DNA from 2 places in the Pseudoalteromonas sp. SCSIO 43101 genome. Region 1 is predicted to be linked to the other one. Evidence: predicted binding sites of a transcription regulator. Region 1 holds the regulator's gene; the other holds the start of a gene.
What was found. Region 1 encodes FliA, which starts transcription of late flagellar genes. Its sites were predicted from a motif close to CTAAAGNTNNNNNNNNNNNNGCCGATA; they were not measured.
Positions count from the first base shown of each region.

Region 2: the regulator FliA is predicted to act here: its motif matches at 2,012-2,038, upstream of J8Z25_RS06800 (VC2046/SO_2500 family protein).

Region 1 covers NZ_CP072673.1:1,085,732-1,090,155, forward strand. Annotated here, with positions in the region: gene flhF (flagellar biosynthesis GTPase FlhF) at 1-639, shown strand, start outside; gene J8Z25_RS05160 (MinD/ParA family ATP-binding protein) at 632-1,492, shown strand; gene J8Z25_RS05165 (RNA polymerase sigma factor FliA) at 1,519-2,229, shown strand; gene cheY (chemotaxis response regulator CheY) at 2,270-2,653, shown strand; gene J8Z25_RS05175 (protein phosphatase CheZ) at 2,671-3,438, shown strand; gene J8Z25_RS05180 (chemotaxis protein CheA) at 3,454-4,424, shown strand, end outside.
Region 2 covers NZ_CP072673.1:1,452,590-1,457,013, forward strand. Annotated here, with positions in the region: gene J8Z25_RS06780 (ion channel) at 1-846, opposite strand, end outside; gene J8Z25_RS06785 (M48 family metallopeptidase) at 946-1,629, shown strand; tRNA gene J8Z25_RS06790 (tRNA-Tyr) at 1,743-1,827, opposite strand; tRNA gene J8Z25_RS06795 (tRNA-Tyr) at 1,876-1,960, opposite strand; gene J8Z25_RS06800 (VC2046/SO_2500 family protein) at 2,073-2,588, shown strand; gene J8Z25_RS06805 (DUF6172 family protein) at 2,739-3,038, shown strand; gene J8Z25_RS06810 (hypothetical protein) at 3,092-3,532, opposite strand; gene cysK (cysteine synthase A) at 3,681-4,424, opposite strand, start outside.

The DNA of each region.
Region 1 (4,424 bases):
GGTCCAACGGGCGTTGGTAAAACAACCACAGTTGCGAAATTAGCAGCACTTGGAGCACAAAAATATGGTGCTGATAAAGTTGCACTGATCACCACTGATACATACAGAATTGGTGCCTACGAACAATTGGCTACTTATGGTCGTATTATTGGTTGTGGTGTAAAGCAAGTAAAAGATGCGAATGAATTAGCTGAAGTGTTATACCATTTACGTAATAAGCGTCTAGTATTAATAGACACTGCGGGTATGAGCCAACGAGATTTACGCTTAACTGAACAATTAAACACCTTAATGCGTAATCAGCGTGTTGATATTCGTAGTTATTTAGTATTAAGTGCTACAGCGCAGATAAATGTGTTGCAAGAAACCGTAAGACACTTTAAAAAGGTTCACCTAAGTGGCTGTATCTTCACTAAATTGGATGAATCTTTAAGTTTAGGTGAGATTATTAGCATAGCGATTCAAAATCGTCTGCCAATAGGGTATCTTACTAACGGTCAGCGCGTTCCTGAGGATATTCGCGTAGCGAATGCTGAAAAACTAGTGAAAAAAGCTGAACAATTGTATTTAAAACGAGCAAAAGCACAACATTCAAGACGTCAAGCAGTAGCGTCGAACACAGTAGGGATGTATGATTAACACAGTATTAGATCAAGCAAGCGGCCTGCGCAAAATGAATCAAAATAATAATAGTGGCGTTAAAGTTATCGCTGTTACTGGCGGTAAAGGTGGAGTGGGTAAAACCAACGTCTCACTCAACACCGCAATCGCATTAGGCCAGCAAGGAAATCGTGTATTAGTATTAGATGCCGATTTAGGTTTGGCAAACTGTGACGTGATGCTTGGCCTTCGTGTTGAACGTAACTTATCTCATGTTTTGTCGGGCGAGTGTGAGCTTGATGAAATTCTCGTCGAAGGCCCTGCAGGAATCAAAATTGTACCAGCAACGTCTGGTTCTCAAAGTATGGTTGAATTATCGCCATCTGAGCATGCAGGTCTTATACGTGCATTTAGCGAGTTAAACACTGAGTTTGATATTTTAATTGTTGATACCGCCGCAGGTATTTCAGACATGGTATTAAGCTTTTCTCGTGCAGCCCAAGACGTTGTTGTAGTTGTATGTGATGAACCCACCTCAATTACTGATGCTTACGCACTTATAAAAGTACTTAGCCGTGAGCATGGCGTATATAAATTTAAAATTGTTGCCAATATGGTGCGCAGTTTGCGTGAAGGGCAAGAATTATTTGCTAAACTTTCAAAAGTAACGGATCGTTTTTTAGATGTTTCGATGGAGTTAGTAGCAACCATTCCTTATGACGAGAACATGCGTAAGTCTACGCGCCGTCAAAAAGTAATCGTTGAATTATTCCCGAATTCACCAGCAGCGGTGGCGTTTAAAACATTAGCAACAAAAGCAGTTAAATGGCCGATCCCTAATCAACCGTCTGGCCATTTAGAATTTTTTATTGAAAAACTAGTAAACGGCTAACTATGACAACATCGGTGAATAAAGCGATGGGATATCAATCAGCACAAAATTTAAATGCGATTGTTGAAAAACATGCCTCTTTAGTGAAAAAAGTGGCGTGCCATCTAATTGCTCGTTTACCTGCCAGTGTGCAACTCGATGATTTAATTCAATCAGGCATGATAGGCCTGATTGAAGCGTCAAAAAACTTTGATGCTAGCAAAGGTGCTAGTTTTGAAACCTTCGCAGGTATTCGTATTCGTGGTGCTATGCTGGATGAAATTCGCCGAGGTGACTGGGCTCCACGTTCAGTTCACCGAAATGCCCGCCTAGTGGCAGAAACCATTGCCGAATTAGAGAGCACGTTAAATCGTGAACCAAAAGACACTGAAGTAGCTGAAAAACTTGATATTACACTGGATGAGTACCATCATATTCTACATGATGTAAATTCTAGTAAAGTATTAGGCATTGAAGACTTAGGCGTGGATGAAGATGTCATCACACCAGTAGGTCAGGATTTAGGACTAGACAAACCGTTTAATAACGTTAAAAATGAGCGGTTTAACCAGTCTCTATTAACGGCTATCCAATCGTTACCAGAAAGAGATGCTCTCGTTTTGTCTTTGTACTACAACGACGAAATGAACTTAAAAGAAATAGGACACATACTCGATGTTAGCGAGTCGCGTGTGAGTCAAATACATGGTCAGGCGATGATTAAGCTCAAAGCAAAAATCAATGACTGGATTAATTAGTAGTAAGTAAATAAAGGTTCAAACCTCACCGGAGGATGTTTTGGATAAAAACATGAAAATTCTTGTTGTTGATGATTTTTCTACAATGAGACGTATCATTAAAAATCTATTAAGGGATTTAGGTTTTACCAATGTGCAGGAAGCTGACGACGGTTCAACAGCATTGCCAATGCTACAAAATCAAGAATTTGATTTTGTTGTAACAGATTGGAACATGCCTGGTATGCAAGGTATTGATTTGTTACGCGCAATTCGTGCTGATGATAGCCTTAAGCATATTCCTGTGTTAATGGTGACAGCTGAAGCGAAAAAAGAACAAATTGTTGCTGCTGCTCAAGCAGGTGTTAATGGCTATATCGTTAAACCATTCACTGCTGCGACACTTAAAACCAAATTGGAAAAAGTGTTTGAACGTTTAGGTTAATCTAAGGGGAGAGGCTTATGTCAGCACTTGCTGCGCCTCAAATAAGTTTAGAGCAAGCTCGTCAACTTGTTGAGTATCTTGAAAATGGTGAACAAGAAAAAGCTGATAAGCTAATTCTTGATGCTGCGTCAAAAGAGCAATCAGAGTTGTTTGCTGAAGTCGGTAAATTGACGCGTCAACTTCATGAAGCGTTAAAAAACTTTGACCTAGATACTCGTCTCGCTGATTTAACTACCGACGCTATCCCAGATGCTAAGCAGCGCTTAAATTATGTTATGGAAATGACAGAAAGTGCCGCCAATAAAACTATGGATGCAGTTGAAGCAAGTTTACCGATAGCGCAACAACTTGCTGATGAAATTGCTGCAATTAAGCCTACTTGGGATCGTTTAATGAACCGAGAAATTGAACTCGGTGAATTTAAATCGTTATGTCATAGCCTAGATAAGTTCATGAATAACTCGCACACAAAAACCGATGAGCTTCAAGGCTTGATGACCAATGTGCTGATGGCGCAGGATTATCAAGATTTAACTGGACAAGTTATTCGTCGTGTCATTGAACTAGTGCGAGAAGTAGAAGACAGTTTAATTAATCTCTTAACTGTGTTTGGCAGTCAAGAAGATGGTCATCAACAACAAGAAAAACAGGCCATAGAAAAAGCACCTGCACCAAGTGACACACTAGCAGGTCCTGAAGGGCCGATTATTGATAAAGAGTCTCGCGATGATGTTGTTTCAGGACAAGATGAAGTCGATGATCTATTATCAAGTCTGGGCTTCTAAGAGGAGAGTAGCTGCATGAGCTTTGAAGTCGATGAAGATATATTACAGGATTTCCTTGTTGAAGCAGGAGAAATCTTAGAGCTATTGTCGGAGCAATTAGTTGAGCTTGAAAACAACCCAGAAGACAAAGATCTATTAAACGCCATTTTTAGGGGCTTCCACACTGTTAAAGGTGGTGCAGGTTTCTTAAGTATGACTGAACTTGTTGATGCTTGTCATGGCGCAGAGAATGTTTTCGATTTATTACGCCAAGGTGTACGCACTGTTACGCCTGAGCTAATGGACGTAATATTACAAGCCCTTGATACTATTAATGAAATGTTCGCCACGATTCAAAATCGCGAACAACCAGAGCCTGCAGATCCAGCCCTATTAGAAGTCCTTCATAAATTAAGTCAGCCGCCTACTGCAGAAGAGCTTGCAGGTGAAGATTTATCTGTAGCAGAGGACGTTGCAGTTGCACCTGAAGAACCAGCAGTTGAAGAGGTTGTTGTTGATACGCCTGAAGTCACAGCAGATACAGCAACAGACAACATCGATGAAGATGACCCATTTGCGTTCGATATGTTATTTGATGGCGGCGGTCTTGCTGATAGCAGCGCTGAGTCTCAAAATATTGACGAAATCACTGAAGATGAATTCGAAAGCCTGTTAGATGAGCTGCATGGAAAAGGCCAAGGACCAGCAGCATCTGCTCCTGAGTCAAATAGCAGTGACAGTGATGATATTACCGATGATGAATTTGATAGTTTATTAGATGAATTGCACGGTGTTGGTAATTTTGGGGAAGTAAAACAAGATAATACTGCCAAGCCTGAAGCTACAAGTTCTATTGAGCCAGCCTCTGCCACCCCTACTGCGGAGGCAGCAAGCAGCGATTCAGACGATGAAATTAGTGATGATGAGTTTGAGGCACTTCTTGACGAGTTACATGGCAAAGGCACAGCTCCTCAATCATTGGAAAGTTCAACCGCGGAAAAAGCACC
Region 2 (4,424 bases), 370 kb from region 1:
TACCACACTGAAATAAAAACTATTTAATAATGCCGATAAATTGCTTGTAAATGAGTTTTCAACGCTTAGTTGCATCACTGAATCTTGATAACTTACCCCAAATAAGAAATAACAAAAGGCACAGCAAATAATTAGTGACAAGCTAAAGCGAATAACATTCTCGGGTTTTTCTCCATAACCGCACAGCATGTCAATAAAACTTGAAGTAATTTGCTTGGTTGAACCTCTAGGGTACTGCGCATGGCGCATCCGTAATTCTTTGTATGTAAAGTTACCGGCTAGCTCAAATAGCCCTTGATGTTCTGAGGCTTTCCTTAAGTTTCGGTATATTTCTTCTGATTGTTCAAATAAGTCTCGGGCTTCTGCGAATTGTTTATTTTTACGAGCTTTAAATGCAGCCGCTTCTTGTAATAATTGATCGCCCAGTTCGATATTATCAATACGGCTGTCATTGAGTTTAATACCCAGTAGGTTGGTATTTTTTAAATCACAGTAATGCAAACTAGCGCTATGTAAATTGGCTTTCATCAATGAGGCGTTGGAGATTTTGTTATTAAATAAGTGAGCGCCCGTTAAATTCGCGCGGTAAAAATTACAATAAGAGAGATCATAGCCTTCTTCGTCATCCTGTTTGATTAAGTTTAGTCCTGAAAGGTTCGCTCTTTTCAGTTGCAGGCCTTCTAATAATCCCCCTTTTTTTGCATAGCGCTCTAATTTTTGGGTGAGGTCTAGCCCTGATTTATCAAATTTACTATCATGCCAAAAGCAAAATCCAGAGCCCATATCTGTTTCTTGGCACTTGTTACCTGTTGGTGAGGTATAACTACAACATGGTTTATCAGGCATAAGGACGAAAACTTATTTGTTAGTCATCTTTATAGATTAGCAGCTATTTAGCAGGGTAAAATGGAATCTCTCATTTTTATTAATTGAATTGGCTTATATTTGTTAGATTACACCTTAAAGCGCAGTAAACGCAGAACAACAGTTGCAATTAAAGTTGCTGAGCAGAAACTCACTGTTTATGCGCCTTTTTATGTCTCACAAACTGAGATAGATGGTTGGCTAAAGACAAAACAGGATTGGGTCGCAGAACAAATCGCGAGACAATCCTCACAAGCTGAACGACGTCAACTTCCTCTTGTAAACGCGACTATTAAGTTATTCGGTCAGAGTGTGCCGATAATTTTTGCTAAAGGCCCTAAAAGCACTTGGCAACAAGATGCACAATCTCGGCTCACTTTATCTATTTCATCACGGGTCAAATATCAAGAAGCTAACTACTTAGCTCTGCTAGAACGGTTTTTACATGAAAAGCTTGAGAGCTATATTGAAATGCGTGTTCATGACTACTGTTTGCAAATGACTGAAGCTTTACCTGCAAAGTTAAAGATTCAACATTATAAACGTCGTTGGGGCAGTTGTAATAAGCGCCGAGAGCTTGCATTTAATTTACATTTAGCAAGCGCGCCGACATGGGTGATTGATTATGTCATTATTCACGAACTTGCGCACCTCAGACATATGAATCATAGCGCTAAGTTCTGGCAGCGAGTGTGCCATTTTTATCCTGACTATAAAAAAGCAGAAAGTTGGCTAAAAGCAAATGGTAGTAGTTTGAGTTGGTAGCTTAAGTTAGAAAGAGTAAAGTTAGAAAGAGTAAAGTTAGAAAGAGTAAAGTTAGAAAGAGTAAAGTTAGAAAGAGTAAAGTTAGAAAGAGTAAAGTTAGAAAGAGTAAAGAGTGGTGGAGGGAGCTGGATTCGAACCAGCGAAGGCTGAGCCGTCAGATTTACAGTCTGATCCCTTTGGCCGCTCGGGAACCCCTCCACACAGATTTTACTATTGCATTTGGCCCCACTTTTCAAATAAGAAAAGTGGTGGAGGGAGCTGGATTCGAACCAGCGAAGGCTGAGCCGTCAGATTTACAGTCTGATCCCTTTGGCCGCTCGGGAACCCCTCCAATGCAACGGCGCTGATAATAGCAAACTGGTTATTTAAGTAAAGAAAAAAACTAAAGAAAATTACATAAATGCCGATAACTGGTTAATCAAGAAACTATTTGGCTAAAGACTATGCAAATTGATGGTTTGTTGCTCACAGAGAGTCAACTCGATAATCGTCTAAATAAAAGTGTTCAAGAGAAACGCCCTGGGGAGTTTGCTTTATTACTAGCAATGCTTTCTCATGATGTGCTCGATTTTAGTCAGTTTCACCTACCAAAAACTGAATTAACCAACCCTGATGTGTCTGAATCTGTTCTGCGAACTGAATTAGGAGCAGGGCCAGCACAACCATTGGCACCTGAGCAGTTTGACATGCTGATTGGTCAAGAAAATGCTTACAGGCTATTGCAAGGTGGTTTATCAGATATCAGGTTGCGTAATTGCTTAAATCCTGAACCACTGAATATACGTGATGATAGGCAGCATGTGCCACTTGAAGTGATTGATAACTGTGAACCTGCAGTTAGAAAACGTTTTTACGAAAAGAATAAACCAGTTGAGCGGCCACAAATAGATGCAGCTGCCTTTTATGACAGCCTAAATGATGAAGCTATACATCAACCTCTACATTTAGCAACAGCCTAAGTATTAGCGGCTTAATCGAATTGTCATAGACTCTGAATAAACTATATTTAAGTAAAATGGCAAAAAGTACAGCTAAATTAAGATGTGCTTGTTATAATAGCAGCCTATGGCTTAATGCCATTGTCATTGAACCAAGTTACTAGGACTATAATGAAGAAAACATTCACGCTAAACCACGAGAAAATTAAATATCCTCGTATGGTTGATGCAGCCAAGCACGAAGTAAAAAAATACTTAAAACGTGAGCGTAATAAAACACTCCCAGCAGGTGCTGACTATTGGGCATTTGACTGTAAGTTTGGTGAGTCAGCGGATGAGGCCAATGTCGTTCACGTGGCAGAGATTAATAAGTGTATTAGCGATATCGAAGCTAAAGGGCTTACATCGTTTTACGTTGAGATCTTAGCGCGTCCTGCACAGCGTCAACATCAAGAGTTTGACGAAGAGTAATATCAATACTCTTATACTAAAAAAGGGCCATCAGGCCCTTTTTTAGTTTTAAATTAACGTGCAAATGGATCGGCATTAATTTTTTCTATGTACCATTTTCCTTTCTTACGTATCATTTTCACACTGCGCATATCATCAACTTTCTTACCATTAAAATAACCAGTAAAAATTAAATTGATATTGGCTTTATCGCCATATTGCTCGCGTAAACTCATATTGGTCATATCGACTTCAATTACGACTTCATCGTATTGCATATTGACAAGGTTACGAGCGAACTGCCCAGCAGTACCATAAGATTTCATAATACGCGCCATTTTTGGAGTGGAGTATTCCATGGCAAGATTCAAATCGTTTTGGTTATATAAGGCATCAAAATAGAGAGTAGCCACATTACCTGGCGTATTTTGTTCGCCTTTTGGAGCGTCTTCGGAGCCGCAACCGAAAAGGACGCTGCTACTTAACAGGATAAAAATTAAGAGTATATTTTTCATTTTTGTTGTTTTACGAGTGAACTTAATATTAAGTGTGTGACTAAATTAGCATGATGTAAAGTTAACTCGGTAAATTTATTGGTTTTATCTATTTTAGGTAATAAAAAAGGATGCATCTTTGCATCCTTTTTAGACAACTTAGTCGTTCTTACTGAACAAGCTCTTTATCGCTGAACTCTTCAGCGAATAATGGACTAGATAAGTAACGCTCAGTTGCACTTGGTAAAATTACCACAATATTTTTATCTGCGTTTTCAGGCTTTTCAGCAAGGCGTTTTGCAGCAACAACTGCAGCACCAGAAGAAATACCTACTAAAATGCCTTCATTTTTCATCAGTTCATGCGCCATTGCAATTGCATCTTCATTTGATACTTGCTCAGCGGCATCAACAACTTCTAAATCAAGGTTACCAGGGATGAAACCTGCACCGATACCTTGAATTTTATGAGGACCCGGTTTTACTTCTTCACCAGCTAAGGTTTGGCTGATCACTGGTGAGTTAGTTGGTTCAACAGCAACTGACTGAACATTTAAACCTTTTTCAAGTTTAAGGTAGCGGCTAACACCCGTAATAGTACCACCCGTACCAACACCTGCTACGAAGATATCGATTTTACCATCCATTGCTTCATAGATTTCAGGGCCCGTGGTTTCAAAGTGAATTTTCGGGTTTGCAGGGTTTTCGAATTGTTGTAGAAGAATGTATTTTTCAGGGTCACTTGCTTGAATTTCTTTTGCTTTCTCAATTGCGCCATTCATACCTTTAGCGCCATCAGTTAGAACTAGGTTAGCACCTAACGCTTTTAACAATTTACGACGTTCTAGGCTCATAGTGTTAGGCATAGTCAGTGTTAACTTATAACCACGAGAAGCAGCAACAAACGCAAGTGC